2 regions of the Streptomyces sp. NPDC051582 genome follow, and region 2 is predicted to be linked to the other one. Evidence: riboswitches for the same ligand, from Rfam matches in the RefSeq annotation. Region 2 holds a riboswitch; the other holds the start of a gene.

Region 1 (14,025 bases), on a different contig from region 2:
ACTCGTACTTCAGATCCTTGAGTACGTCATTGCGGATGGCGACCAGAATGGCGCGCGGACGCAGCTGCGGCACCCCGAAGTCGCTGGCCTCCAGGACATCCCACTTGCACACCGTGTAGCCGAGGCCTCGGGTATGGGCCAGCTGCCCGTCCTCTTCGCGGTAGTCGCCCCCCTGCAGCCGCGCCATGATCCAGTCGCGGTAGTCGGAGAACTTGGGGTCCATGATCCCGCGCACGTTCTCGATCATCACGGCACGGGGCTGGAGCTGCTCGACCAGTTGCAGCATCCGCGGGAAGAGATCACGGTCGTCGTCTTTGCCAAGCTGCTTGCCCGCATGCGAGAACGGCGGGCAGGGAACTCCGCCAGCCAGAAGATCGAGACCGCGCTGCAGCAGCTCGCCGCTCTTCGGCAGGTCCGTGTCGGGTTCGAAGAGCTTGACGTCTGTCGGGGGAAGGAGATCGCAGTGCGCCTTCTCCCAGCTCCACTCCGGCTGCGCGTCGATGTTCGCCCGCAGTGTCCCGACCGCATACGCGTCGATCTCCACGAGCGCCAGGTGCCTGAAACCGGCCTGATGCAGTCCGATGGCCTGACCGCCGGCTCCAGCACAGATCTCAATCGAGGTGAAAACAGCCTCAGTGCCGGTCATGCACCCTCCTTCGAACACGTACCCCGCTGGTGCCCTGTGCCACCAGCTATCACAGAGGGTGACAGACCCCACTGACAACGACCTCATCTAGTGTGCGGCATCGCCCGGACCACTCCGAACACTCCGTTACCCAGGCGTCAGCCAGCACCTGGGAAGAGGGGGAGCTGTTGGTGGCCGCGGGCTTGGGCCGTGGGTGGGGTGGGGCGGGGGGTCGTGAGGGTGAGGAGGGTGCGGAGGGCTGCGACGACCTCCTCCGGGGTGTCCCGGATCATCGACGGGGTCGCGCTGACCACCAGGATGCCGTGGGACTCCAGGCGCAGGCGGCGGTGGAGGGTGGCGTGCCAGGCGTCGCGCGTGTAGTGGTACTCCGCCGAGTCGATCTCCAGGGCCACGCCCTCGTCCGGCCAGTACGCGTCCGGGCTCGCCAGGAAGGCGCCGTCCGGGGTGTACAGGCGGGCGTTCCACAGCGGGGTCGGCAGGTCCGTCGCCGTCAGGGTGTCCCGGGCCAGGGCCTCGGCGATCGAGCGGACCCCCGCGACGAGTTCCGACGCGGCGGCGCGGATCGCCGGGCGGGTGAGGAGCCGGGCGGCGCGGAGCTCGGCGTGCAGGTCCTGCGGGTGGCACCAGCCGGCCTGGACGACATGGGCCAGCGTCGAGCGGATCCGTGCGGGGTCGCCGGCCCGGGAGGCGAAGTCGGCCGCCGCGCGCACGGGCCGGGTGCTCGGGACGCCGGACACCGCGATGGTGCGCGGCCAGCGCGCGGTGGCCAGCGGGCGGACCCCCGGGGTGCCGGTGAGCCGGCGCGGGGCGCGGATCAGGACGTCGGCCGGGGTGTGCGGGACGTCGCGGATGCCGAGGAGCGCCAGGGCGGCGCCGCCCGTGAGGACGGCCGTGTCTCCGGAGAGCGGGTCGGCGGCGGGTTCGGCGGCGTACAGGACGGCGGCGAGGGCGCGTTGGCGGTGGTCCGGGGGGCCGGTCTGGAGGAGGTAGACCCGGGGCAGTAAGCGCTGCCAGGGCCCGCCCGGGCGGGTGCGGGAGGTGATCGTGCCGTCCGGGATCCCGGAGGCGGCGAGCTGGTGGCGGGTGGCCAGGTTGAGTTGCCTGCGCGCCGTCCGCACCGTCCGCACCGTCCGCGCCGCCGCCCGGTTCGGTTCCCGGTGCGGGTCCCGGTGCGTCGGCCGCGGCTTCGGCGCCTGGTCCTGCTCCTGCTCCTGCTCCTGCTCCTGCTCCTGCTCCTGCTCCTGCTCCTGCTCCTGGTCCTGGTCCTGGTCCTGGTCCTGGTCCTGGTCCTGGTCCTGGTCCTGCTGCTTGGTCTGGCGTGTGGTGATCATGCCGGCGGTATGCCCTGTCCCGGGGCGCCGACACCCCGCCCGGGGCCCGTCAGCGGCCCGGGTGCTCCGGCGAGAGGAAGACGATCACGCCCGTCTGCGTGCCCGGGCGGGACGTGACCTCGTGCCACCCCAGGCGGCGGTACGTGGCCACGGTGTCGGTGGCCAGCCGGGAGGTCAGCAGCCAGGCCCGCCCGTCCGGGGCGTCGGCCGTGATCTCGGTGAGCAGGGCCCGGCCGGTGCCGTGGCCGCGCGCGTACGGGCGTACGGCGAGCTCGTCTATCTCCAGCGCCCCCGTCAGGAGTTCCCGCACCCGCGCCGGGCCGAGCTGCGCCGCGACCTGGGCGTACCCGCGGTCCTTGGGGAAGGTCGCAGGGGTGATCCAGCCCGTGGCGAAGCCGTCGATGCCGGCCGCGGACTGGGCGAGGGCCGTACGGAAACCACGGCGCCGGGCGTCCGCCTGGAGGCGGACCGAGAATTGGCGAATGGTTTCTGCGTCCTCGTTCCACGGCGGGGCGGAGAAGACGTCGGCATAGGCGTCGACCAGTTCGTCCGCGAGGTCGAGGACGGCCTGTCCGTAGCAGATCACGATGTCCGAGCTCCTCATTCTTCTTCCCGTTTTACCCTTTGGGGGTGGGAGAGCCAATTTATGCCGGTCGGGTTCCGGAAGGCACGTATCGCACGGATCCGGCGAGTGTGCGACAAATCCCCTCCGCCTCTTCCGTGTCGACGGCCGCCGCGCCGCGTTGAGCAGCCCGTGGACAGACTGATTCGGGCGGCCGGCCGGTGCGTGCTCGCCTTCCTCCTCGTCCTGGGCGTGGTGGCACTGCTGCCGCGCGCCGTCAAGGACGCCGTACCGGACGGCGTGATCGGCGGAGCGGTGCTGGTCCTGGGGGCGCTGGGCGCCCGCCGGGTGGTCAAACCGCCGCGTTAACCTCGTGGCCTCGTAGTCTCGCAGCCTCGTGGTAATACCAGTGAGATCAGACGATTTGAAGGAGTTGGGCATGGCGCGCGTACCGAGTTCCGCAGTGGCGGCCGCCGGACTGGTCGGCGGGTACGCCGTCGCCCGGTGGACCAAGAAGCGCCCGCTGGGCGGTGTCGTGCTCGGCGCCGCCGGACTGGCCGCCGGGCGGGAATGGCACCGGCGCGGCGGCACCCCCGCGGCGGCCGGGCTGGGCGCGCTGTACCTCGCCGGCTTCGCGGGCGCGCACCCGCTGGCCAAGAAGGTCGGGGCCTGGCCGGCCGTCCTCGGGGCCGCGGCCGTCGTGGCCACCGCATCCTGGGTCGTCGCAGACCGCGGCTGAGCAAGCCGCACGGGCCGGGCGGTCGGTGGTCGGCGGTCGGCGGTCGGCGGTCGGTGGTCGGCGGTCGGCGGTCGGCGGTCGCCGACCCACGGGCCCCGGCCGGGCCACGCGCAGCACCCGTACGGGCCGGCCGGGCCACGCCCCGGCCGGCTTCCGCCCGGCGCCGCGCCGCGCGCGCCCGGCCCCCGCTACGCCCCCAGCGCCTGCGACACCGTGTAGATCAGCAGGCCGGCCAGGGCTCCGACCACCGTGCCGTTGATGCGGATGAACTGGAGGTCCCGGCCGATGTGGGCCTCGATCTTCCGCGACGTGTGCTCGGCGTCCCACCCGGCCACCGTGTCCGTGATCAGCGAGGTGATCTCGGTCCGGTAGGTGGTCACCACGTACACCACCGCGCCCTCGATCCAGCCCTCCACCTTGTCCTGGAGCCGGCCGTCCGTGGCCAGCCGCGCGCCCAGCGACAGCAGCGAGGACCGGACCCGCAGCCGCAGCTCGCTGTGCTCGTCCTCCGCCGCCGAGATGATCATCGCGCGGATCGCGGTCCAGGCGGAGGCGATCACCTCCTGCACCTCCCCGCGCTGGAGGATCTCGGACTTCAGCCGCTCCACCCGGGCCCGGGTGTCCGTGTCCGACTGGAGGTCGGCCGCGAAGTCCGTCAGGAACCGGTCCACCGCCCCGCGCGCCGGGTGCTCCGGCATGTCCCGCATCTCCGTGAGGAAGCGGAGCAGCTCCTTGTACACGCGCTCGCCGACCTTGCGGTCCACGAACCGCGGGGTCCAGCCGGGCGCCCCGCCCTGGACCGCGCCCATCACCGACTCCCCGTGCGTCACCAGCCAGTCGTGGGCCTTGACGCAGACGAGGTCGACGACGCGGCGGTGCCCGCCGTCCGCTACGACCCTCTCCAGGGTCTTGCCGATCCCCGGTGCGATCTCGGCGGTCTCGGCCCGCCGCGTGATGGCCTCGCCCACGACCGCCTGCACATCGGAATCGCGCAGTACGGTCAGGGCCCCGCGCAGCGCCGTGGCCAGCTCGGCGGTGACCCGGTCGGCGTGCGCGGGCTCGGCCAGCCAGGATCCGAGCCGCCCACCGATGCCGAGGGCGTGGAGGCGGGCGCGGACCACGTCCGGGGAAAGGAAGTTCTCCCCGACGAACTCCCCGAGCGAGACGCCGAGCTGGTCCTTCTTGGTCGGGATGATCGCGGTGTGCGGGATGGGCAGGCCGAGCGGGCGCCGGAAGAGCGCGGTCACGGCGAACCAGTCGGCGAGCGCGCCGACCATGCCGGCCTCGGCGGCGGCCCGGACGTAGCCCGCCCAGGCGCCGGCCCCGGCGTGCTCCGCCCAGGTGGTCAGTACGTAGACCAGCGCCACCAGCATCAGCAGGCCGGTCGCGGTGGTCTTCATGCGGCGGACGCCGCGGCGGCGCTCCTCGTCGGCCTCGCTGAACACGAACCCGCCGGTTCCGGTGCCGGTCCCGATACCGGTGCCGGTACCCGTACGAGCACCCATGCCGGTACCCGTACCGGTTCCCGTATTCGTATGCGTACCCGTACCCGTACCCGTACCCGTCCCCGCGGCCTTGGTGCGGTGGTCCACGTGTGCCTCCCTTCCCCCGGGCGCCGGTTTTGTCTGCATAGCATCCGACTCCCGGGACCCCTCAGGAGTTCCCGGCACGCCGATCCGCCCCCGCCAAGGACCCCCGGCCCCTACAGCTCCTTGCGGAGCTTCGGGCCGCCGCCCGGGGACTTCGGGCGCTTCGGGGGTTTGACCTTGACCTCCACCCCGCCCCAGAAGGCCAGGCCCGTCACGATCACCCTCGGGGCGCCCGGGGCCACCGGGCCCGGGGTGTCGCGCTGGTCGAACGCGCCCATGAAGCCGAAGCCCCGTACGTCGACCTCCACGCCCGGCGGGACCGTGATCTGGATGCCGCCCATGATCGCGATGCAGTTGATCACCACCTCCCGCTCCGCGAAGCCGGCCTCCCTCAGATCGAGGTCACCGCTGCCCCAGAACGCCACCGCGTCCAGCCGGGGCGGCACCGTCCAGGTGCCCTTGCGCTGGAACGAGGACATCACCGCGACCGCCGCCGAGGACGACGCCGGTACGCCGCCGCCCCCGATCCGCGAGGCCCACGAGCCGTCCGCCGGCACCGGGGCCGGCGCCGCGGCCGCGAGCGGCATCGGATGCCCGCCCGGCGCGGGCAGATCGCGGGTCAGTGGTTCCAGCTCCGCGTACGTCTTCGACGTGTACGCGACCTCCAGCCGCTCCTCGAACTCCTCCATGTCGAGCCGGCCCTCGGCGACGGCGTCGCGCAGGCGCTCCACCACCCGCTCGCGGTCGGCGTCCGACGCCCTCAACTCCGGCAACGGCTTCTCCGGCCGCTCGTCAGTCATGGGGACCAGCCTATGTAGTCGTGGGGAAGAGTTGTATGGGGCCCAACCCTGGAACAGCCCCTGCCCGTCCCTGAATTAACCCTGCCCCTCCCCGGATCAACCCTGCCCCGCGTACATCCTCGCGATCACGTCCTCGATGTCCGGCTCCCGCACCGACAGGTCCAGCAGCGGATACCGCGCCGCCACCTCCGCCACCAAGGGCGCCGCCGAGGCCCCCGCCGGGAACGCCAGCCACTGCCTCGGCCCGTCCACCTTCACCACCCGCGCCCCCGCCACGCTGATCTCCGGAAGCTCCCGCTCCAGGTCCACCACCAGCGTCCGCTCGCCGCCGCCCTCCCCCATCGCGTGCAGACCGGCCAGCACCCCGTCGTACATCAGCCGCCCGTGGTCGATGACCATCACCCGCTCGCACAGCTGCTCGATGTCCTGGAGGTCGTGCGTCGTGAGCAGCACCGTCGTGCCGAGCTCGGAGTTCAGCTGCCGCAGGAAGGCCCGCACCTTCGCCTTGCTCACCACGTCGAGCCCGATCGTCGGCTCGTCCAGGTACAGCACGTCCGGATCGTGCAGCAGCGCCGCCGCGATGTCCCCGCGCATCCGCTGCCCCAGCGAGAGCTGGCGCACCGGCACGTCCAGCAGCTCGGCCAGGTCGAGGCGGTCCACGCACCGCTCCAGGTTCGCCTTGAACCGCGCCTCGGGGATCCGGTACATCCGCCGCATCAGCCCGTACGAGTCCTTCAGCGGCAGGTCCCACCACAGCGTGGTCCGCTGCCCGAACACCACCCCGATCCGGTGCGCCAGCCGCATCCGCTCCCGCGCCGGGTCGATGCCCGCGACCCGCAGCCGGCCGCCGCTCGGGGTGAGGATGCCGGTCAGCATCTTGATCGTGGTCGACTTCCCGGCGCCGTTGGGCCCGATGTAGCCGACCACCTCCCCCCGCGCCACCTCGAAGCTGATCCCGTCCACGGCTCTGACCTGCCGTTTCTCCCGGCGCATCAGACTCACCCGGCGCCGTACGTCGAAGACCTTCTCGACCCCGTCCAGCTCGATCAGTGCGTCGCTTCCCATACCGCCCTCAGCTCCCCGTACTCCGGTACGAACGCAGTCCCGCGCGCCACGCCAGCGACGCGGGTACGAACACCACCACCGCCACCAGCGGGCTCACGAACGCCACCCACCCCGGCAGCCCCAGCGGATAAGGCCGCCCCAGCACGTAGAGGGCCGGCAGCCAGTTCACGAAGGCCAGCGGCACGATGAACGTGACCCCGCGCAGCAGGTCCTTCGCGAACACCGTCGGCGGGTACTGGAGCATCGTGCTCCCGCCGTACGTGAAGGAGTTCTGCACCTCCGCCGCGTCCCCGGCGACGAACTGGAAGGCCGCGCCCGTCACCATCACCGCCCCGAAGATCGCCGCCCCGGCCAGCACCATCACGGGCACCAGCAGCACCTTCCCGGCCGTCCAGTCCACGCCCAGCTCCGAGACCGCCCAGCACAGCACCGCCAGCCCCTGCCCGATCCGCCCCAGCCGGCGCAGCGCGAAGCGGTCGGCGGCGACCTGCGCGAGCACCGGGACCGGGCGCACGAGCATGGTGTCGAGCGAGCCGTCGCGGATCCGGACGCCGATCCGGTCCGTATTGCCGAGCAGGAGGTCCGCCAGGCCCAGGGAGGCGGAGGAGGACCCGTACAGGAGGGCGATCTCGGGCAGCGTGAAGCCGCCGAGCACGTCCACGTGCGAGAACATGATCCAGATCGCCACGAAGTCGAGGAGCGTGATCGCCGCGTTCCCGAAGGTGGAGAGGAAGAACGAGGTCCGGTACGTCATCGTCGACCGGACCCACATCGCCACGATCAGCCCGTAGCCGCGCAGCCCCTCCGCGGCCCTGTTCCGCACCGGTACGTCGACCGGCCCCGCGAACCGCGCCGGAACGACTGCCGCCGCCGCCCCCACCGCCCCTGCCCCTGCCCCTGCCCCCGCCTCTGCCTCTACCTCGGCCTCAGCCACCCTGGACGACCACCTTCCGTGTCGCGGCCGACTGCAACAGCCGCCCCGCGCCCAGCAGTACGAGCGCCCACGCCGACTGGAAGCCCAGCGCCCGCACCGCGCCCCCGGCGCCCGCGTGCACGCCCATCAGCACGTCCAGCGGCACCTGGATCATCGCCGCCCACGGCAGCACGCGGACGAACTCCCCGAACCCGCCCGGGAACACCGTCAGCGGCAGCAGCATCCCGGAGAAGAAGACCGTGGCGACGACGGCCACCAGATTGATCCCGGCCCCGTCCATCAGCCAGAACGCCGCCAGCCCCAGCAGGTACCGCACCCCGAAGCTGACCAGCAGCGCGAGCAGTACCGACACGGCGAACAGCAGCCACCGCACCGGATCGGCGGGCAGGGCCAGTTGGAAGGCCAGCGCCCCCGCCAGCAGGGGCACGACCCCGCGCCCGAGCAACTGGAAGCCCGCCCTCCCCAGATCGGCCGCGAGCCACCACAGCTGCAGGTCGGCCGGCCGGTACAGGTCGACGGCGATGTCACCCGTACGGATGCGCTCCTGCATCTCCTCCTGGAACCCGCCGCCGATGAGCGCGCCCGCGGCGAGCAGCGACTGGCTCACCCAGACGAACGTCAGCGCCTGTGCCTGGTCGTAGCCGCCCAGCCCGGGCCGCTCGTCCCACAACGCGACGTACGTGTACGCGAGGACGAAGCCGAAGACGGTGTTGGTGAACACCCCCGCGGCCGTCGCCGTCCCGTAGGTGGCGTAGCGCCGGAATCCGCCGGCCGCGACGGCCGGATAGAGCCGGGCTGCGCGTGCCGCTTCGGCCGCGGTCGTACGAGCCGTTCCCTGGCGCACCGTATCCCTCCGTTTTCCCGGTCGTTCCTACGTCGGCCAAAGCGCGCGAGCTTAGTGCGGAGGGGCGATCCACGCGAACGGTTTACGCCCGTCCAACGCGGAATGAGCGGCCAATCGGGTAGACAGCATGAGGTACAGACGTGGATATTTCGTACGGCGTCGAGGAGTCCTGGCGATGAGCGACCAGTCACCACCACCGGGCTGGACGCCTCGCGACCCGGACTCTCCCCCGGGGCCTCCCGGAGGACCCGCGCCGGCACGGCAGCCGCAGCAGCCGCACCAGCCGCGGACGTCACAGAACGCGCAGAACGCCCAGAACCCGAACGGCGACAGGCGGGCCCGCCGAGCCGCCAAGAAGGCCGAGCGGAAACGGAAGCGGACCGGCTGGCGCCGCGCCGTCCCCACCTGGCGCATGGTCCTGGCCACCGTCGTGCTGCTCGGCCTGCTGATCGTCGGCGCGTTCGTCGCCGGCTACCTGCTGGTCCACATCCCGCCCGCCAACGCCGCCGCGACCGCCCAGTCCAACCTCTACCTGTACGCCGACGGCTCCCAGCTCGCCCGCGACGGCGAGGTCAACCGCGTCAACGTCCCGCTCTCGCAGATCCCCCGCACCGTCCAGGAAGCCGTACTGGCCGCGGAGGACCGGGACTTCCACTCCGAACGGGCCGTCGACCCCAAGGCGATGGTCCGCGCCGCCTGGAACACCGCGACCGGCAAGGGCACCCAGTCCGGCTCCACCATCACCCAGCAGTACGTCAAGAACTACTACCTGGGCCAGGAACAGACCATCAAGCGCAAGGTCAAGGAGTTCTTCATCGCGATCAAGCTCGGTCGCGAGAAGTCGAAGGACTACATTCTGGAGGGCTACCTCAACACCAGCTACTTCGGCCGCAACGCCTACGGCATCCAGGCCGCCGCCCAGGCCTACTACGGCAAGGACGTCGACGAACTCACCACCGCCGAGGGCGCGTACCTCGCCACCCTCCTCAACTCCCCCAGCGCCTTCGACGTCGTCGCCCACCCCCAGAGCCGCGAGCGCGCCCTCGCCCGCTGGAACTACGTACTCGACGGCATGGTCAAGAAGCAGTGGCTGCCGGCGGCCGAGCGGGCCGCCATCCGCTTCCCCGAACCCGGCAAGGTCCGCCCGGCCGCCGGACTCTCGGGCCAGCGCGGCTATCTCGTCGAGGCCGTGAAGGACTACATCGTTGACCACAAGATCCTCGACGAGAAGACCCTCGCCGAAGGCGGCTACCGCATCACCACCACCATCGACAAGCGCCGGCAGAACGCCTTCGTCGAGGCCGTCGACGAGAAGATGGTCAGCCAGCTCGACCCGGAGAAGAACAAGGCCGACCGGGTCGTACGGGCCGGCGGGGTCTCCATCGACCCGGCCACCGGAAAGGTCGTCGCCATGTACGGGGGCATCGACTACACCAAGCAGTACGTGAACAACGCGACCCGGCACGACTACCAGGTGGCCTCCACCTTCAAGCCGTTCGTGTTCGCGTCCGCCGTCGAGAACGACTCCCGCACCCAGGACGGCCGGCTGATCACCCCCAACACCGTCTACAACGGCGACAACAAGCGCCGCGTGGTCGGCACCCGGACCCCGTACGCCCCCGAGAACGAGGGGCAGATCTCGTACGGGAACATCACCGTCAACACCGCCACCGACCTCTCCGTCAACGCCGTCTTCGCGCAGATGGTCGTCGACGTCGGCACCGCCAAGGTCAAACAGACCGCGATCGACCTCGGCATCCCCGAGGACACCCCGAACTTCGACGCCGGTCCGGCCATGGCGCTGGGCACCATGCAGGCCAGCGTCCTGGACATGACCCAGGCCTACGCGACCCTCGCCGACCACGGCCGCTACACCCCCTACACCCTCGTCGAGAAGATCGAGAAGGGCGACGACGACGTCCACCTGCCCGACCGCACCCCCAAGCAGGCCGTCAGCCGCGAAGCCGCCGACACCACCACGTCCATGCTGGTCAGCGTCGTCGACAACGGCACCGGTACGGCCGCCCTCGCCGCCGGGCACCCGGCCGCGGGCAAGACGGGCACCGGCGAACTGGACCGCTCCGCCTGGTTCGCGGCGTACACCCCGGACCTGGTCACGGTCGTCTCGATGATGGGCCAGGACCCCGACACGGGCGCCTTGGAATCCCTGTACGGGGCGCTCGGCGAGGCCCGGATCGGGGGCGGCGGGTACCCGGCCCGGATCTGGGCCCAGTACACGAAGTCGGCCCTGGAGAACAGCGACCCCCTGGACTTCGACCTCGATCTCCAGCCGGGCGCGGCCCCGTCCCCGCCGCCGTTCGTCCCGAGCAGTCCGGAGCCGTCGCAGGACGAGAGCACCCCGCAGTCCCCGGCCCCGCCGAGCCGGCCGAACCGCCCGGGCCGGCCGACGCCGCCCACCGGCGGCCAGGACGAGGGGGGCCGCAGCCAAGGCCGCAGCCAAGGCCAGAACCAGGGGCAGACCACCGGGGGCCGGACCCCGGAGGGCGACACCACCGAAGGCCAGGGCGACGCGGGCACCTCCGCCGGGACGAGCGCGGGGACGACCGCAGGCACCACGACGGGCTCGACGGCGGGCACCCTGGGAGGTGTGACGGGCGGCCTGCGCAGCCGCCCGTCCTCGGAATACCTGGAGTGAGCGGCGGCCCCTGGAGGGGGGCCGCGGATCAGTGACCGGAAGTCGCCTTCAGCCCCACCACGGCGACCAGCAGCAGGCAGATGAAGAAGATCCGGGCGGCGGTGACGGGCTCACCCAGCACCGCCATACCGAGCACCGCGGCCCCGGCGGCGCCGATGCCCACCCACACGCCGTAGGCGGTACCGATGGGCAGCGTCTTGGCGGCGTACGAGAGCAGCACCATGCTGGCGATGATCCCGGCACCGGTGAACACGCTGGGCCACAGCCGGGTGAAACCCTCCGTGAACTTCATACCGATCGACCAGCCGACTTCGAGCAGACCGGCGACGAGAAGCAGAACCCAGGCCATGACAGGCACCTCCGGAACGAGAGCGAACGGGGTGCGTCGTCTTGTCGTCCAGCCACGGCTACCCGGTACGGCGCGTCTCGTCGGGGTTCTCCACCACCGTAGCAAAGCCCATGCGAAAGGGCCGGTGACACCGGTCACCGGCCCCTCGACGCCGCACGCTTACACGCGCTTACAGCCGCTTACACGCGCTTACAGATAGAGCCCGGTGGAGTCCTTGGACCCTTCCAGCCGCTCCGCGGCCACGGCGTGCAGGTCCCGCTCGCGCATCAGCACGTACGTGGCACCCCGCACCTCGACCTCGGCCCGGTCCTCCGGGTCGTACAGCACCCGGTCGCCCGGCTCCACGCTGCGTACGTTCTGTCCGACCGCGACCACCTCGGCCCAGGCCAGCCGCTTGCCCACGGCAGCGGTCGCCGGGATCAGGATGCCGCCGCCCGAGCGCCGCTCGCCCTCCGGCGAGTCGGACTTCACGAGCACACGGTCGTGCAGCATGCGGATGGGCAGCTTGTCGTGGGTGGTGGTGCTGGTGTCGTCGCTCACGCCACGAACCTACCCGCCCGCGCCCCGCCCGTACGCCGCAGGGTCATCAGCGCTTGCGCCGCGCCGAGACCACGAGCAGGCCGATCACACCCGCCGCGAGCAGGGCGACGGGCGCGATCCGCTCGTAGCGGGGGGCGCCGTCCTCGTGGCGCAGGCCGTCGCGCACGTCCGTCAGGAGCCGGTTCACGGCGACGACGGCACGACCGGCCGTCTGGTCCACCGTCGAGACGACCCTGGCCTTCGCGTCCCCGATGATCGTCTGCGGGTGCATGCGCACGCCGATCTCGTCGAGCGTCTCGGCGAGCTGTTCGCGGCGGCGGACGATGTCCGCCTCGATCTGTGCGGGGGTCCTGGCTTCGGGCACCGCGCTGCCTCCGTCGTCGTCGGGTCGGTCGGATAGGGGGCGTAGCCCACCATGAACAGTCTGTCAGCTTAGTCTCGGACCGTACCGATCCCCTCCCGAGGAGACTGTTGACATGAGCGAGCGACTCCAGCCGGGCGACACCGCCCCCGCCTTCACCCTGCCCGACGCGGACGGCAACGAGGTCTCGCTCGCCGACCACATCGGCCGCAAGGTGATCGTGTACTTCTACCCCGCGGCGCTGACCCCGGGCTGCACGAAGCAGGCCTGCGATTTCACGGACAACCTGTCGGTGCTGGCCGAGGCCGGCTACGACGTGATCGGCGTGTCGCCGGACAAGCCGGAGAAGCTGGCGAAGTTCCGCGAGAAGGAGCACCTGAAGGTCACCCTGGTCGGCGACCCGGAGAAGCAGGTCCTGGAGTCGTACGGTGCGTACGGCGAGAAGAAGCTGTACGGCAAGACGGTGACCGGCGTCATCCGCTCCACGGTGATCGTGGACGAAGAGGGCAAGGTCGAGCGCGCCTTCTACAACGTCAAGGCCACGGGCCACGTAGCCAAGATCATCAAGGATCTCGGCATCTGACGCGCCCCACCAGGAGGCGGGCGTCCCGGCGTCCCCGAGCGCTGCGACCGGTGCGGTACGGGTCCGGAGCGGAGGGGACGCTGGAGGTGGACCACGTCAACGGGGACCGGCGCGACGACCGTCGCGAGAAGCTGCGGCTCTCTCGTGTCCCAACTGCCACGCCATCACCACCACATGGTGCCGGTGCGGTCGTGGGCGCAATGATGTCGACCTCCAGACCCCGGCAGTCGTAGACTGACCGCAGCCAGCCTGACGCAATGTCCGAGTTGGTGGGATATATGCGGCCGTGGTGGAATTGGCCTACACGCAACTTTTAGGTAGTTGTGGGAGAAATCCCTTGAGGGTTCGAGTCCCTCCGGCCGCACCTGGACGAAGGCCCCGCACGCGCTGCTCGCGTGCGGGGCCTTCGCCGTTTCCGGCCCTCAGGCGACCAGGGCGCGGATGAAGGGGATCAGGGCCCGGAAGGCCTGGCCCCGGTGGGAGATGGCGTTCTTCTCCGCCGCGGAGAGTTCCGCGCACGTGCGGGTGTCGCCCTCGACCTGGAGGATCGGGTCGTAGCCGAAGCCGCCCGTGCCCGCCGGGGCGTGGCGCAGGGTGCCCAGGAGGCGGCCCTCCACGACGCGTTCGGTGCCGTCCGGGAGGGCGAGGGCCGCCGCGCACGCGAAGTGGGCTCCGCGGTGCTCGTCGGCGATGTCCCCGAGCTGGGCCAGCAGCAGGTCCAGGTTGGCCCGGTCGTCACCGTGCTTGCCCGCCCACCGCGCCGAGAAGATGCCGGGCGCGCCGTTCAGGACGTCCACGCACAGGCCCGAGTCGTCGGCGATCGCCGGCAGGCCGGTGGCCTGGGCCAGGGCGTGCGCCTTGAGGAGGGCGTTCTCGGCGAAGGAGATGCCGGTCTCCTTGACGTCCGGGACCTGCGGGTACGCGTCCGCGCCGACCAGCTCGTACGGCAGGCCGGCGTCGGACAGGATGGCGTGGAGCTCGGCGATTTTGCCCGCGTTGCGGGTGGCGAGGATCAGGCGGCTGGTC
Region 2 (14,025 bases):
CCGGAGCATGCCGGCGGAACTCGCCGACGACACCCTGGACATCCTCGGTGCTCCGAGCCCGGCCGAACTGCGCGTCGGCCCGGACGTACGGCGGATCCTCGGTCGCGCCCCGCGCTCCTTCGCCGACTGGGCCGCCCGCAACGTCGCCGCGTTCCGCTGAGCGGGCCGCCTTCCGATCGGGCCGGGTCGGCGGGCCGGAGAAGTCCCTTGCCCGGGTGACCCGCGTCCGGCCCACACGGTGGTCCCGCGAGCCCGGGGACCCCGGGGCCCGGGGCTCGCGGGACCACGGGACCACGGCTGCGGCGCAGCGGGACGGTGCCCGGAAGATCGGCCCCATATCCTGCGCGGCGTACGGACCGGTGGTTCCGGTCGGCCGCGGAGGCCCGCCACCACTGATCACCGCAGCCGTCAGGGGGAGTTCGCACCATGACCCGCACCACGGAGTCCCTTGGCGGGTCGGCTGCGGTCGACGATGCGGCACGAAGCGTCACGCGCCCGTTCTACGCATACGCCGTGCTCGCCAACACGCTGTTCATCGGGCAGGGCGTCGGCATGGCATGTGTGTCCGGTGCGGACACCGCCCTGCTGTACGACCTGCTCGTGCGTCGGGGTGCAACGGCCGCCTACGTAAAGATCAATTCCCGGTTCACCATGCTCCGGACGGTCACCTCGGGAGCCGCCATCGTCCTCGGCGGCCAATTGCAGCGGATCTCCTGGGGAATCGTCTACGTCGGTTCGGCGGCGAGCCTCGTCACGGCCGCGGTGGCGCTGATGTCGCGGGTGCCCTTCGCCGGCGGGCTCACTCCGCTGTTGTCGGACCGCGCCGACCGGCGGATCGGGTACCGGGTCATCGTCCCGGTGTCCCTCCTGGCGCTCGCCGTGGCGCTCGGCCTCAGCGGCCTCGGCCTCGTCTGGTCGCCATCGGCGCGTTCCTGGTCCTGGTCGGGATTCCCGAGATCACGGCCGTGATCGTGGACAACGTGTTCAACGAGGCCGTACCGTCGCGCCACCGGGCGAGCCTGCTGTCGATGATCGCGTTCGTGGAGTCGGTGCTCATCGGCATCGGCTATCTCGTCCTCGGCGTGCTCGTGGACGGGTTGGGCTCCAGTGCGGGCATGGCCACGTACGCCGCGGTCCCCCTGCTGGCATCTCTCCTGTGGCTTCCGGTGCTCCTGCGAGGATCCCGGGTGTGGCTTCGTCGTCCATCGTCGAACCTCGAAGTCCTGAGCAGACCGGCTCGGCCGACATCGTCGGCACCGGAGGCGACGGCGCGCACACCGTGAACATCTCCACCATGGCCGCGGTCGTCACGGCCGCCGCCGGGGTGCGTCGGCGAGCTGGGCATCGGCTTCACCTTCGCCCCCGCCTGGTCCGCGGCCTCGACGGTCTCGACGGTCTCGACGGTCTCGACGAGATCACCACCGCCGCTCCGCCCTGGGGGATCCGGCCTGATCCGAAAGTCGCGGCCTAGTCCTGCCAGTGGAACAGCAGTGTGTCCACGTCCAACGGGTCACGGCTGCCGAAGTGGTACACCCCGAGGCCGGTGACCCGGATCGAGCCCACGGCATCGTCGATCCAGCGGAAGCCGGCCGATTCGAGTGCGCGGCGCACGTGCGGTTCGCCACCCCGGCCGGCGGCGAACCGGCACAGCGTGCTGACGTGCACCTCGCCGCCGCCCGGTCCGTAGCCGATCACGTCGTAGGTGCCGTCCCCTTGGTGGCGGGCCTCCCCGCAGGAGACGGGCGGCTTCGGGGCGAGTCCCGCGGCAGTGAGGGCGGCCGCGGCCCGGAGCAGCCGCTCGGCCGGGTCGGACGCCGACGGCGGCTCCGTACACAGGGCCTCGATCCGCCAGCGCGGATCGCTCCCCTCCTCGCGCCGCCGCCCGTACTCGTGCACGATCGCGGCCCGCAGCTCCTCGTCCAGCCCGCCCACTTCGACGCGGGGCCGCCCCAACTGCCCGTACAGCCGCCGGGTCTCGCCGACGTCGTCGGTCAGACGGTGCAGCGGTGGTCCTGGGCGCGTTGCGCGACGGTCCGGTCGGGGTCCGCGAGCGCCTCGGTGACGTCCTCGCCGGCGTGGTGGCGCATGCGGATGCCGGTGGACCGGTCCGCGGGGCGGGCCGCGTCGAGTGCGGCCAGCACCGCCTCGGCCCCGTACCGTGCGACCAGGGTGTCGAGACCCGCCTCTCCGATCTCCCGCCGGCGACGCCAGGATTGGAAGGCGAGCTCCGCCAGGGCGCCGGCCGCCGTGAGGTCGCCGAGCGCCCCGCGGGCGCCCAGAACAGCCTCGGCCATGCCGTAGGAGCCGTCCCGGTTCCGGTCCCCTCGTGCCGCAGCCAGGGCAGCAGTTCGGAGCGGCCCGCGAGCGGCCCAAACCCCACAACCAGTCACACTCCGTGTTTAGATGCCGCGAAGGTGGTAACAAGCAGTAGTAACAGCCAGTCAATACCCGGCGAAAGGCAGGAACATGAACCTCGTTGCCGTGCTCATCCTCGTCGTGGCCCTCGTACTCGTCGGTCTTCTGATCGCGGCCCCCAGCGCCACCGTCCGGCACAACCCCTTCCCGGGCCGCCGAGTGCGGGCCGGCCACCGCCGCTCGGGCGCTCGCCGGTCGACCCGCGTACCCGGTCAGCGCGACGTCCGGCACCACGCGCGCTGATCCCGGGCCGTGCCCGCCACCGCCGCCCGGGGTGAACCGCACCCCGCACGCCCCCGCCGTCAGACCGGCAGCGGGGGCGGGGGCGGGGGCGGACCCTGTGCGAGGATCCGGGCCGCGGCGAACTCCTCGCGGGAGGCCTGCTCCGCCAGGTCCAGGTAGCCGTACGCGTCGTCGCCGACCGGAATCCGCAGCGGTGTCGGCCCCTGGGCCGCGACGATGCCGAGTACCCGTTCGGCGAAGTCCTCGGGGCGTCCCGTCTCGGGATTCTCCGCGAGACCGCGGGCACCGTCGAGCATCTCGCGGTTGGTCGCGTCGTAGACCGGGATCCGGCGCCGCGCCTCCGTCATGGACGTGCCGTAGCGCGTGGCGAACATGCCCGGCTCCACCACCGTGACGCGGATGTTGTGCGGGGCCGCCTCGATGGCCAGCGCCTGGCTCATGCCCTCCAGGGCGTGCTTGCCGGCGACGTAGGCGCCCATGCCCGGGAAGGCGATACGGCCGACCACGGAGGAGATGTTGACGACGTGGCCGTGGCCCTGGGCCCGCATCAGCGGGAGGACGAGCCGCGTGAGCCGCCACGGGCCCACGACCAGGGTCTCCAACTGGTCCCGCAGCTCGGTGTCCGACACTTCCTCGACCGCACCGAACAGTCCGATGCCCGCGTTGTTCACGAGGATGTCGATGCCGCCGAGACGGTCGGTGGCTCTGCGGACGGCTTCCTCGCAGGAGGCGGCGTCCCGCAGTTCGAGCGGAACCGGGAGGATGCGGCCGGGCCAGGCTGCGGCGAGGCCCTCCAGGTCGGCGGTCTTGCGGGCGGTGACCGCCAGTCGGTCCCCGGCCCGCGCCGCGGCCGAGGCCAGGGCGTGTCCGAGGCCGGAGGAGCATCCCGTGAGCAGCCAGCGTCGTCCCATCGTTACCCCCGTGACGAACAAGTGTTGCGGACCGTGGTGGTGACGGTCATGTTCGGGGGATGACGGCGCGCGGTCATCCCCTCCCGCGGGGGCGTGCGGAGGCGCGCGGGCGCACGGGCGGGCGCGCACGGCGCGGCCGGACCCGGGCCGCCCTGGGCCGCTCCGGCCCAGGGCGGCACCGCGGCGGCACCGCGGCGCGAGCCCGGCGGCGCGGTGATCGACCGGTCAGACGGCTTCGGTCGCGAAGAGCTCCAGGTGGGCGCAGTGCGGACAGCGGTACGCCTCGATGCGCCGCCGGGGCCTGCCCAGCCGTTTCGCGCCGCCGAACAGGCCGCGTTCCAGCGGCCCGGCGATCCAGCGCGCGTACCCCCGGGCCCCCTCCCCCGCGTCCTCGACGAAACCCGGCTCCAGGCCGACGCCACCGCAGTACGTACATCTCATCGGGTCCACGGGGGTGAGTCTATGAAGGGGGCCGGCCGTGCCACAGCGGGCAGCCGGGCCGGCAAGGGGTGAGGAAGTTCACCGCGGCGGACGCACCGGGCGGCGGATCGTGTTGCTAGATTGTCCGGCGGCCGGTCCAAGGCCCCGGACGAGATGCGCCGTACCCGGTTACGCACGACGACGCGCGAGGTGCCGCACGAGCGGCGCCGCCCCGCTGTCCGCGCCCGGATGGCGTCCTCGTCGAGCAAGATGGGCCTAACGCCATGACCGTGCCACTCACCCGCACCCTGTACCGGACGACCGCGCACGCCGCGGGGGGACGCACCGGATCGGTCCGCACGGACGACGGACGCCTGGACGTCCGCCTCGCCCCGCCGCGCAAGAAGGTCCCCGGCACCACCAATCCCGAGCAGCTGTTCGCGGCCGGTTTCGCCGCCTGCTTCACCTCCGCGCTCGCCGAGGTGGCCGCCGAGTTCGGGGCGGACGCCTCCGCCGCACGCGTGGACTGCGAAGTGCAGCTCGGCACCACGGACACGCCCGCGGGCTACGGCCTCGCCGTGACCCTGACCGTCAGCCTGCCCGGGTGGCGGGCGGCGGACCTCCAGCCCCTGCTGCACCGGGCGGACGAGGTCTGCCCGTACGCGCAGGCCGTACGGGGCAACGTACCGCTGACCCTCCTGGCCGTGGACGAGCCCGCAGCCGATGACCACGCCTGAGCCCGGGCCGGTCCGGAACTCCGGACGCACCTCGGATCTCCCGGACGGCCCCGGGGTCCCGGTGCCCGAGCACGGCGCGTGGCTGCGGCGCGGGATCAGCCGCAACGGCGGACCCCTCGTCGAGGACCGCGAGGTGGTGTGGCTGCAGGCCGGGACGTACTACGCCGACAGCCGGGGCTTCGCCGGTACGACGTCCTTCGACGGCACCCGGGTGCACTTCCACCACCTCACCGGCGAGCCCGGCGAGGATGCCGGCACGTTCCGGTGGGACGGCGCGAACCTCGTCGAGCGGGGCACCAACCCGGACGGCGGCACGTTCCTGGAGATCTGGACCCCGCTGGCCGGCGCCGAGGGGTCCTGCGGCTCCTGGTCGGGCCCGGACCACCACGTGGTGCGCGTCGGCCGCCACGTGGTGCACGTCGATCCGCGCGCCGGATCGTACTGGCGGCTGTAGCCCGCCGCCGCGCGGCGCGCGGCGCGCACAGGCGCCGACGCGGCGCCGGCCGACAATGCGCGTGCGCCCATGGCCCACGCTGGGGAACACTGTGCGCATGAGCGCCTCAGCCGCCCCGACAGCACGGGAACGGGCCCTTCGTCATGTCGCGGGACTGTCGTCGGGCCCTCCCATGGACCCGACGCTGCGGGTGACCCTCAACTTCCACCCGGACCGTCTGCTGCACGGCAAGCCGATCCTGGAGGCCCTGGCCGAGGACGGCGTCTACCGCTCCCAGTTCGTCACGGGCACCAGCAACGGCGGGCTGAGCGCGCATCCCGGTGGCGACCGGTGGCGCTGGGAGAGCCGGATCTTCGACGGGGCGTACGACGGAGGGGACGCTCATGAGCGGCCCGTCTACGGGGCGTTGAACTTCCGCCGCAAACCGGCCGGCGGCGCGCCGCGGTTCGGCTCCGCCCACTTCCGGCTGGCTGCCGAGACGTCGGCGCGGACCACGTTCTGCTACCCGGACAGTTTTCTCGAACCGTCGGACTTCGGCGTCGCGGCCCGCATGGGGCTCCTCCGGCTCGCCCTCGCCGATCATCAGGACGAGCTCGACGACTACATCGAGGCCCAGGTGCACGGGCCGGTCCGACTGCGCTCCGACGTGGAGGCGCTGGTGCTGGACCCCTGCTATCGCGGCACGACGGTCGAGGCAGCGGCTCTGCGCCTCGGCTGCCCGGTGGAGTGGCACTCGGGCTTTCGGCTCGGGGTCGAAGAACTCCGGCGTCACCCCGGCTACCGCGGCCGGGAACACGTCGACTTGGGCACGCGGATGGCGGTCGACGGCGTACTCGATCCCCGGATCGTCGGGGATGCCGCACGCTCGGACCGCCACGACCCCCAGGCGGTCAAGAAGGTGTGGCACTACCTGGCACGATTCGGTGCGTCCTGGGCTTGCGCCGACGGCCCGGTGCCGCCGGCACCGCACGACACCGTCCGCTGATCCGGGTGGGTGCGGGCCCCGAGTCGTAGCGGTCGAGGAATTCGCCGGCCGGGAGGTCGAGCGCATGCGGTCTGGAGAACACCTCCGTCGGTTCCCGGTCCGACGCGGCGTACGAGCCCGGCGACCGCCCGCGCGACCACCACCCGGAGCCTGTTGTCAGACGGGTGTGTCAGAGTCTGGGCATGCTGGAGATCGTGGTGAAGACGGAGAACGGCGAGCGGCACGTCCAGGTGTCCGCCGACGGGCTGGCCGGGCTGGTCGAGCGGATCGGTGGTGACGGCGACCGGTTCCTGGTGGTCGATCGGATACCCGACCTGCCTGACCTCTTCGCCCAGGTCTGGCACGAGGCGGGTGGCGACTACACGCTGGAGCACCGCGCCGGATCCGCTGACCGGCACTTCCAGACGCGGGCCGCCGATCCCCGGACGGTGGTCGCGGCGCTCACCGGATGGGCTCGCCGGGAGGCCGGCTGGGACGGCAGCCTGGCCTGGTCGCTGGTGGACACGGGCCCCGCCCCTCAGGTGCCGCCCCTCGACCTCGACGACGAGGAGCGCGCGACGCTGGAGACGCGCGTCCGCGAGGTGCTCGTCGGGGGTTACGCCTCCCGCGCCGAACTGGCCGAGGTGGCCGAGGAATTCCTGGTCACCCGGGACCGCAGGCCCGTCTCGCGCGAGCAGGCACGGGCGCTGGCCGACCGGTTGTGGCTGGAGCGGGTCGCGGAGCAAGCCGCGTGGCAGGGCGAGACCGACCCCGAGCGACTGACCCGCGCGTTCGCCGCCCTTCAGGACGGCGGGATCACCGCCCGCGAGAACTTCACGTGTTGTCGCGGCTGCGGCGAGTCCGAGATCGGCGGCGAAGGCGGCCCCGACGCCCGCGGCTTCGTCTACTTCCACACCCAGTGCACGGACTCCGCCGCGGCCGGCCACGGACTGACGCTGCTCTACGGCGGTTTCGACGGTTCGTCCGAGACCACCGCGGCCATCGGCCACGAGGTCGTGGCCGCCTTGGAGGCAGTGGGCCTCCAGGCCCAATGGGACGGCGACCCCGGCCGGGCCATCACGATCGCTCCCCTCGTCTGGCGACGCCGTCTGATCGGCTAGACCGCGCCGTTCGGATCAGTGCGGATCAGCCGGGGCGGGTGCGTACGTCGTCTCCAGGGGCGTCCCACGCCCCTGGCCCCGGTGTCAGTCCGCTCAAGTATTCTTCCGGCCACCGCACACCAACTCGAAGGATCAAGAGCATTGTCCGGCCTGTCTGCTTTCCCGCTGCCCTTTCACTCGTCCCGTTCCATCGCGTTCGCGACACCCCGAACGCTGCGGGAACTTCAGATGATGCAGTGCAGCGCGCACATTCGGGCGAAGCCGGGATGGTTCCACAAGATGAACGACGCCGACGTCGTCGCCAGGTGGACGCAGGAGGCGGTCGCCCAAGGCCTCACCGAAGCGCAGGTTCGTTACGTGCTTGCCGAACTCGCGCATTACGCGGCGCTGCGGGACGAAGGAACCGGCATCGAGGTGTCCGCCGTCGACGGGGTGTGGCAGTCGGACACTCTGGTCGACGAGGCGCTCAGATCCCGGCTGTGCGAGGCGGTCCAGGTTCTGGAACGGGTCCCCGAAGCTGAACGGGACTGGCACCCCGGATCCGACGGCCAGGTACTGGACCTGGTTCATCCCTCGCTGTTCTGTCTGGTGAGAGAGGCGAGCGGCGCACCCGAGCGGGCTTGGCAGAATCCGACGGACCGCTATTCGAAGTACGAGTTCTCGGAGCGATTCCAGTGGCTGCCCACGGACGTCGACGTCGATGACGACGGTGATGTCGCCTTCCGCTCTTACGTCAACAACGTCCACCCCGAAACCCACCGCGACCTGGCATCCGTCCTGCCAGACCTTTTCGCGCGCCTGCGCCCGCTGCTGGAGAACGTGCTCACTGATCTGCGCCATCCGCGGACCGTGCGGATCGAGGCCGATCCGTACGGGTGGTACGACTCGGAGCCGGAGTACCCGGACAGATCCTCCTACGGCGATGACGAGGCCTACGCGGAAGCCCGTCGTGCGTGGGAAGAGGCCCAGGACGACTGGTGGGAGAACCGCCGCCCGGTCATCCCGGACGCCCCGGCCTTCACCCCGCCCGAGTCGCCCGACGCGTCCGCCCGGGTCGACCTGCGCGGCCGCCGCCTCCAGGTCATCGTCAAGCTCGCCACCATTCATCTCACCCCGGAGAAGCCGGAGTACGCCGGCGGTTCCTGGCACGTCGAGGGAATGATGAACGAGCGGATCGTCTCGACGGGCATCTACTACTGGGACAGCGAGAACATCACGGAAAGCCGGCTGGGTTTCCGGGCGGCGCTCGACGACCCGAGCTACGAACAGAACGACGACAACGGCCTGCGTGAGGTCTACGGCCTGGAGGACGAGGACGCACTGAACCAGACACTGGGCTCGGCGTCGACCCCGGCGGGCCGCTGCCTGGCGTTCCCGAACATCCTGCAGCACCGCGTCGGCTCGTTCCGCCTCGCGGACGCCGGCCGCCCGGGACATCGCAAGATCCTGGCGTTCTTCCTGGTCGACCCGTCGGAAAGAATCGTCTCGACGTCCGACGTACCACCGCAGCAACCGTGGTCCGAGACCTCGACCATGACGCTCGAACAGGCGAAGGGCTTCCGCGAACAGCTCATGCAGGAACGCAAGTTCTTCGTGGACGAACACAACGAGCAGCTCTACGAACGGGAATTCTCCCTCTGCGAGCACTGACACCGCGGCCGGGCGGGTGGGTGGCAGGTTGGTCGGGCGGGTGGCCGGTGGCCGGTCGGGCGGGTGTGACGGGTGTGGTCCAACGACCCCCGAGCCGGATCCTCAGGTGTTGCGGCCGGGGACCACCAGACCGCTCTCGTACGCCGTCACCACCGCCTGGGCCCGGCTCTCCAGGCCCAGCTTCGTCATCGTCCGGCTCAGGTGGCTCTTCACCGTGCCCTCGGTGATGAACAGCCGCCAGGCGATCTCGGCGTTGGCCAGGCCCTGCCCGACCAGCTCCAGCACCTCGATCTCCCGGCCCGTCAGCGCGTCCAGTCCGGCGACCCCGGCCCTGGCGGCGGCGCCGGCCCCGTCGCCGCCCGCGCGGGTGGCGAAGGCCTCCACGAGCCGCCGGGTCACCGTCGGTGCGAAGAGCGCGTCCCCGCTGCCGACGGCGGTGATGGCGGCCAGCAACCGCTGGGGGCCCGAGTCCTTCAGCAGGAAGCCGCAGGCCCCGGCCTTCAGCGCCCCGTACACGTACTCGTCCAGGTCGAACGTGGTCAGGATCAGCACGCGGGGTGCCGGGGGCGGGGTCCGCGCGAGGATCCGCTCCGTGGCGGCGATCCCGTCCATGCCCGGCATCCGGATGTCCATCAAGATCACGTCGGGGCGGGTACGGGCGGCGAGCTCGACCGCCTCGGCGCCGTCCGTGGCCTCGCCGACGACCTCGAAGCCCTCCGCCACCTCCAGCAGGCCCACGAGCCCGGCCCGGATGAGGAACTGGTCGTCGGCCACGAGCACCCTCAAGGCTCCGGATCCCGTCATTCCGGGCGACCGTCCCCGCGCGGCGCTGCCGTCCGGGCGGAGGTCGGCAGCGTGAGGCGCACGGCATAGCCCCCTTCGCTGCGCGGTCCGGTGCTGATCGTTCCTCCGTAGAGCTTGGCCCGCTCGCGCATGCCGATCAACCCGTTCCCGCTCCCCGGTGCCAACTTGGCCGGAAGGGGGCGCCCGCCCGCGCCGTCGTCGGTCACGGTCACCGACAGGTGCGTTGGCCGGTAGTCGAGGGTCACGGTCACGCGGGCGCCCGGGGCGTGCTTGAGGACGTTGGTCAGTGCCTCCTGCGTCACCCGGTACGCACACAGCTCCACGCCGGGGGCCAGGGCGCGGACGCCGCCCGTGATCCGCAGGTCCACCGGAACGCCAGCGGCCCTCACCCGTTCGGCCGTCTCCGCGAGCCGTGACAGGCCCGGCATCGGGGCGTCCCTGCCCGGGGCCTGCTGGTCGGCCCCGCCCGCCGGTCGCTCCCGGTCGGTGTCCCTCAACAGGCACAGCATGCGCCGCAGTTCGTCCAGCGCCTCGGCGCTGGTCTCCTGGATGGTGGACAGGGCCGTCCTGGCCGTGCGGGGCGCCGAGTCGAAGACGTACCCGGCCAGGCCCGCCTGGATCGAGATCACGGACATGTGGTGGGCCACGATGTCGTGCAGTTCCCGTGCGATGCGCGCGCGTTCCTCGGCGACGTGGCGGCGAGCCCGTTCGTCGCGCTCGCGCCGTAGCTCGCGGGCCAGTTCGGCCGACCGGCGTGCCGCCAGCCCGAACCGCCACAGCACGGCCGGGAAGACCACGGCCTGCGCGAGCACGCTCGCCATGGAGCCGCCCGGGCCGTTGCCCAGCAGTCCCGCGTAGACCCAGACCGCCCCCATCAGGGCGGCGCAGGCCGCCGAGGTGCGGACCGGACAGAGCGCGGCCACCGTGTAGAGCGCGAGCATCGGACCGAAGCAGGTGACCACCGGCCAGTACCCGGCGGTGACGTACACGACCCACATCAGCTGGGTGAACAGGCAGACCGCGACCGGCGCCCTGGTCCGCACGGCCACCGGCACCGTCACCAGCCCGACGAGCAGGTACGCGGCGAGGTCGGGGGGAGGCCAGCCCTGGGCGACCGCCTCCCGGCCCAGCAGCACGGCCACACCCGTCTGCGCGAGGGCCGTCAGCGCGTCCATGGTGGAGGGGCGGATCCGCATCGCCGCAGCCTAGCCCGGACGGCGCGCAGCGGCCTCCCACTCCCGTACTCAGCCCTGGGTTGGGGAAGTGCCCTTCCTGCACCGGAGGTTGAGGCGGAGATCCATCCAGCACGGGACGACCCGGCGGCGCCCCGGACCGTAGCTTCTTGCCTCGGCAGCACGGGACCGGCCGACCACCGGTCCCGCACACCAGGACAGCGGGCCGCTCGGGGACGTCCACGGGGGAAGGGCCCGCGCCGAACGAAGGACGGAACACAGCCATGCTCGTCAGCAAGCGTCTCGCGCTCCTCGTCGCCTCCACCGCCTTGTGCACCGGTGTCGCCCTGGCCCCGTCGGCCGTGGCGGCCACGAACTCCGGTACGTCGGCGACCGGTTCGCGCGGCTGCAACCACACGGACTCCCAGCCCACCATCAGCAGGGGCGCCAAGGGCGCCGCGGTCAGGCAGGCCCAGTGTCTGCTCAAGACCTGGAACGTGAACATCGGCTCCTCCGGCGTCGACGGCGACTTCGGTCCCGACACCGACCGCGCCGTGCGCGAGTTCCAGCGCCGGGTGAAGGACATGTGCCACATGCCCGTCGACGGCATCGTCGGTCCCAAGACCTGGAGCGCCCTGAAGAACCCGGGCTGCTGACCCGGGGGTCCGGGTCGCCGGCCCGGCCCCGGACACGTACCGGGCCCCGGTCCGCGCGGTCGTCGTCCGACCCGCGCGGACCGGGGCCCCACCCGCCCGCCGGGCGCCGCCCGCCCACTCGTCGGGCAGCGCCTCGTACGCTCGGCTCGCGGCTTCCGGTGCGAAGTCCGGTGAGCCTCCGGGCGCCTCTGCACGACACGGCCCATGCTTGCCGGCACAGGCACCCCCCGATCGCGGAGGGTGACTGTCCGCGTCCGCCGCTTCGGTGTCGCCGCGGAACTCGCCGAGAACCATGGACGCCGACATGAATCACCGCGACGACACCCGCTCCGTGACCGCCGCCGGAGCACGCGCCTCGGCGCTGCTTCGCCGCCCGAAGCTGTGGGTGGTGCCCACGGTGCTGACAGGGCTGCTCGCCCTGCTGCTGTCGCTGCTGTACATGGGCGGCATCGTCAATCCGAACCGCAGACTGCACGAGCTGCCCGTCGGCATCGTCAACGCGGACACCGGCAAGCCGCTGCCCGGGCAGCGGCAGAACCTGGGGACACAGGTCACCGAGGCCGTGACCGGCGGCGACACGTCCGGCAAGGTCCAATGGCGCCGCCTCACCCAGGCCCAAGCGCAGGACCAGCTCTCCTCCGCCAAGATCTACGGCGCCCTGGTCATCCCCGCGAACTTCACCGATTCCGTGGCCGCACTCACCACGGCCACTGCCACGGTCCGGCCGACGATCACGGTGCTCACCAACCCCGGCATGGGGAGCATCGGCTCGTCCCTGGCCGACCGGATCAGCACGGCGGCGGCCCGGCAGTCCTCCAAGGTCATCGGCGAACGACTCATCACCTCCCCCGTCACCTCGCAAGCCGATTCCACGACGCGGCTGCTGCTGGCCGATCCCGTGCAGGTGGTCAGCCGGGTCGGTCATCCCGTCGGCGAAAACAGCGGGCTGGGCCTGAGCGCGTTCTACTACACCCTGCTGCTGGTACTCCTCGGATTCCTGGGCGGCAACCTCATCAACACCGGCGTGGACACCGCCCTCGGCTACGCGGACAGCGAGGTTGGCCCCTGGCACACCCGCCGGCCCACCGTGCCGATCAGCCGCACCCAGACGCTGCTGCTGAAAGTGGTCATGACGGCCGTGATCACGGTGTTGACCACCACGCTCGTCATGCTGGCCACGATCTCGATCCTCGGGATGGACGCCGTCCACATCCCGCTCCTGTGGATCTACTCCTACTGCGCGGGCCTCGCGGTGGGCCTCGGCGTCCAGGCGATCAACGCGGCGTTCGGCGGGATCGGCCAGCTCGTGTCCATGTTCGTGTTCATCGCGCTGGGCCTGCCGTCGTCGGGCGCCACCGTCCCGCTCCAGGCCGTCCCCGGCTTCTACCGCTTCCTGTCTCTCTTCGAGCCCATGCGCCAGCTCAGTGACGGAGTGCGTGCCATCCTCTACTTCGACGCGCGCGCCGACGCCGGTCTCACCCGCGCGTGGACCATGATCGCCGTCGGCACCGTCCTCGCCCTGCTCGTCGGGTTCGCGATGACCCGCTTCTACGAGCGCAGGGGTCTGGAACGCATGACACCCCAGCCCAGCGGAGGGAGCCGGCCGCCGGGCACGTGACGTCGACCGTGGAGAGTCGTACCGGCGGGGCGACAAAACGGACTGCTAGCTTGACCGGATGATCACCGGTGCACACACGATCATCTACGCCACCGACGCCGAGGCGGCCCGCGCGTTCTTCCGCGATGTGCTCGGGTTCCCGCACGTCGACGCCGGGGGCGGCTGGCTCGTCTTCAAGTCCCCACCGGGCGAACTGGCCGTCCACCCGACCGACCCCCACGCCGCCGGCGTCACCGAACTCTTCCTGATGTGCGACGACCTCGCCGCCACGGTCACACAGTTGCAGGCGAAGGGCGTCGAGTTCACCACCGGCATCACCGAACAGCGCTGGGGCTCGGTCACCACGCTGGCCGTGCCGGGGGCGGGCACGGTGGGGCTGTACCAGCCGAAACACGACACCGCGTACGACCTGGACTGACCACTGCACTCGCGCCTCCCGGCCTGTTGTTCGGTCTTGGTGCACGTGGGAGACGGTGTGGCCGCGACGCGGTCCCGCGACTTTGCCAAGCCTTTGCCGAAGTCGCGTCAGGGCGGACAGTATCGAAGCGCCCGGTTGCTCACAGGCCTTGAAAGCGTGCACACTTGCGCGAATTCCGGCCGGGCGCAGCGTCGCACCCCCACTGCCCACCTGCCTGGCATTCGCCGTGCCGGCCACCAGCAAATCAACGGGAGCAAGGTTGAGCACATCGGGAACTGCCCGCCGGCAGGACCTCCACGACCTCAGCGACGCACAGTTGTGCGCGCTGCTCCGCGAGCGCGACTCGGCGTCAGATGCCGATCTCAGCGACGTGATGGGCGAGGTGTTCGCCCGTCACCACGACGCGGTACTCGCCTACGCCCGCACCTGCTGCCGCGACCTG

Evidence for each region. A riboswitch is a leader RNA that binds a small molecule or an ion and turns the genes downstream of it on or off. The one in region 2 is predicted to bind guanidine.
Region 1: another riboswitch for guanidine. It lies ahead of AB0M92_RS10245 (multidrug efflux SMR transporter); the one in region 2 lies ahead of AB0M92_RS33950 (Ohr family peroxiredoxin).

What each region holds. Positions count from the first base shown of each region.
Region 1 is NZ_JBFAZJ010000005.1:265,706-279,730, forward strand. Features, by position in the region: gene dcm (DNA (cytosine-5-)-methyltransferase) at 1-646, opposite strand, end outside; gene AB0M92_RS10195 (hypothetical protein) at 784-1,977, opposite strand; gene AB0M92_RS10200 (GNAT family N-acetyltransferase) at 2,027-2,581, opposite strand; gene AB0M92_RS10205 (hypothetical protein) at 2,732-2,908, shown strand; gene AB0M92_RS10210 (hypothetical protein) at 2,979-3,278, shown strand; gene AB0M92_RS10215 (DUF445 domain-containing protein) at 3,467-4,783, opposite strand; gene AB0M92_RS10220 (DUF1707 domain-containing protein) at 4,981-5,667, opposite strand; gene AB0M92_RS10225 (ATP-binding cassette domain-containing protein) at 5,764-6,732, opposite strand; gene AB0M92_RS10230 (ABC transporter permease) at 6,740-7,555, opposite strand; gene AB0M92_RS10235 (ABC-2 family transporter protein) at 7,659-8,510, opposite strand; gene AB0M92_RS10240 (transglycosylase domain-containing protein) at 8,923-11,166, shown strand; gene AB0M92_RS10245 (multidrug efflux SMR transporter) at 11,195-11,515, opposite strand; guanidine-III (ykkC-III) riboswitch at 11,546-11,627, opposite strand; gene AB0M92_RS10250 (co-chaperone GroES) at 11,705-12,007, opposite strand; gene AB0M92_RS10255 (DUF3618 domain-containing protein) at 12,102-12,419, opposite strand; gene bcp (thioredoxin-dependent thiol peroxidase) at 12,532-12,999, shown strand; partial or broken gene AB0M92_RS10265 (hypothetical protein) at 13,027-13,237, shown strand; tRNA gene AB0M92_RS10270 (tRNA-Leu) at 13,280-13,363, shown strand; gene rdgB (RdgB/HAM1 family non-canonical purine NTP pyrophosphatase) at 13,422-14,025, opposite strand, start outside.
Region 2 is NZ_JBFAZJ010000038.1:5,500-19,524, forward strand. Features, by position in the region: gene AB0M92_RS33910 (NAD(P)H-binding protein) at 1-160, shown strand, start outside; gene AB0M92_RS33915 (hypothetical protein) at 427-969, shown strand; partial or broken gene AB0M92_RS33920 (hypothetical protein) at 1,217-1,315, shown strand; gene AB0M92_RS33925 (hypothetical protein) at 1,468-1,953, opposite strand; gene AB0M92_RS33930 (hypothetical protein) at 1,992-2,294, opposite strand; gene AB0M92_RS33935 (hypothetical protein) at 2,467-2,658, shown strand; gene AB0M92_RS33940 (SDR family oxidoreductase) at 2,718-3,569, opposite strand; gene AB0M92_RS33945 (hypothetical protein) at 3,795-4,019, opposite strand; guanidine-III (ykkC-III) riboswitch at 4,135-4,197, shown strand; gene AB0M92_RS33950 (Ohr family peroxiredoxin) at 4,274-4,726, shown strand; gene AB0M92_RS33955 (hypothetical protein) at 4,713-5,180, shown strand; gene AB0M92_RS33960 (DUF3626 domain-containing protein) at 5,278-6,165, shown strand; gene AB0M92_RS33965 (hypothetical protein) at 6,348-7,265, shown strand; gene AB0M92_RS33970 (DUF4246 domain-containing protein) at 7,407-8,915, shown strand; gene AB0M92_RS33975 (response regulator transcription factor) at 9,018-9,719, opposite strand; gene AB0M92_RS33980 (sensor histidine kinase) at 9,716-10,915, opposite strand; gene AB0M92_RS33985 (peptidoglycan-binding domain-containing protein) at 11,176-11,547, shown strand; gene AB0M92_RS33990 (DUF3533 domain-containing protein) at 11,852-13,165, shown strand; gene AB0M92_RS33995 (VOC family protein) at 13,224-13,583, shown strand; gene AB0M92_RS34000 (sigma-70 family RNA polymerase sigma factor) at 13,843-14,025, shown strand, end outside.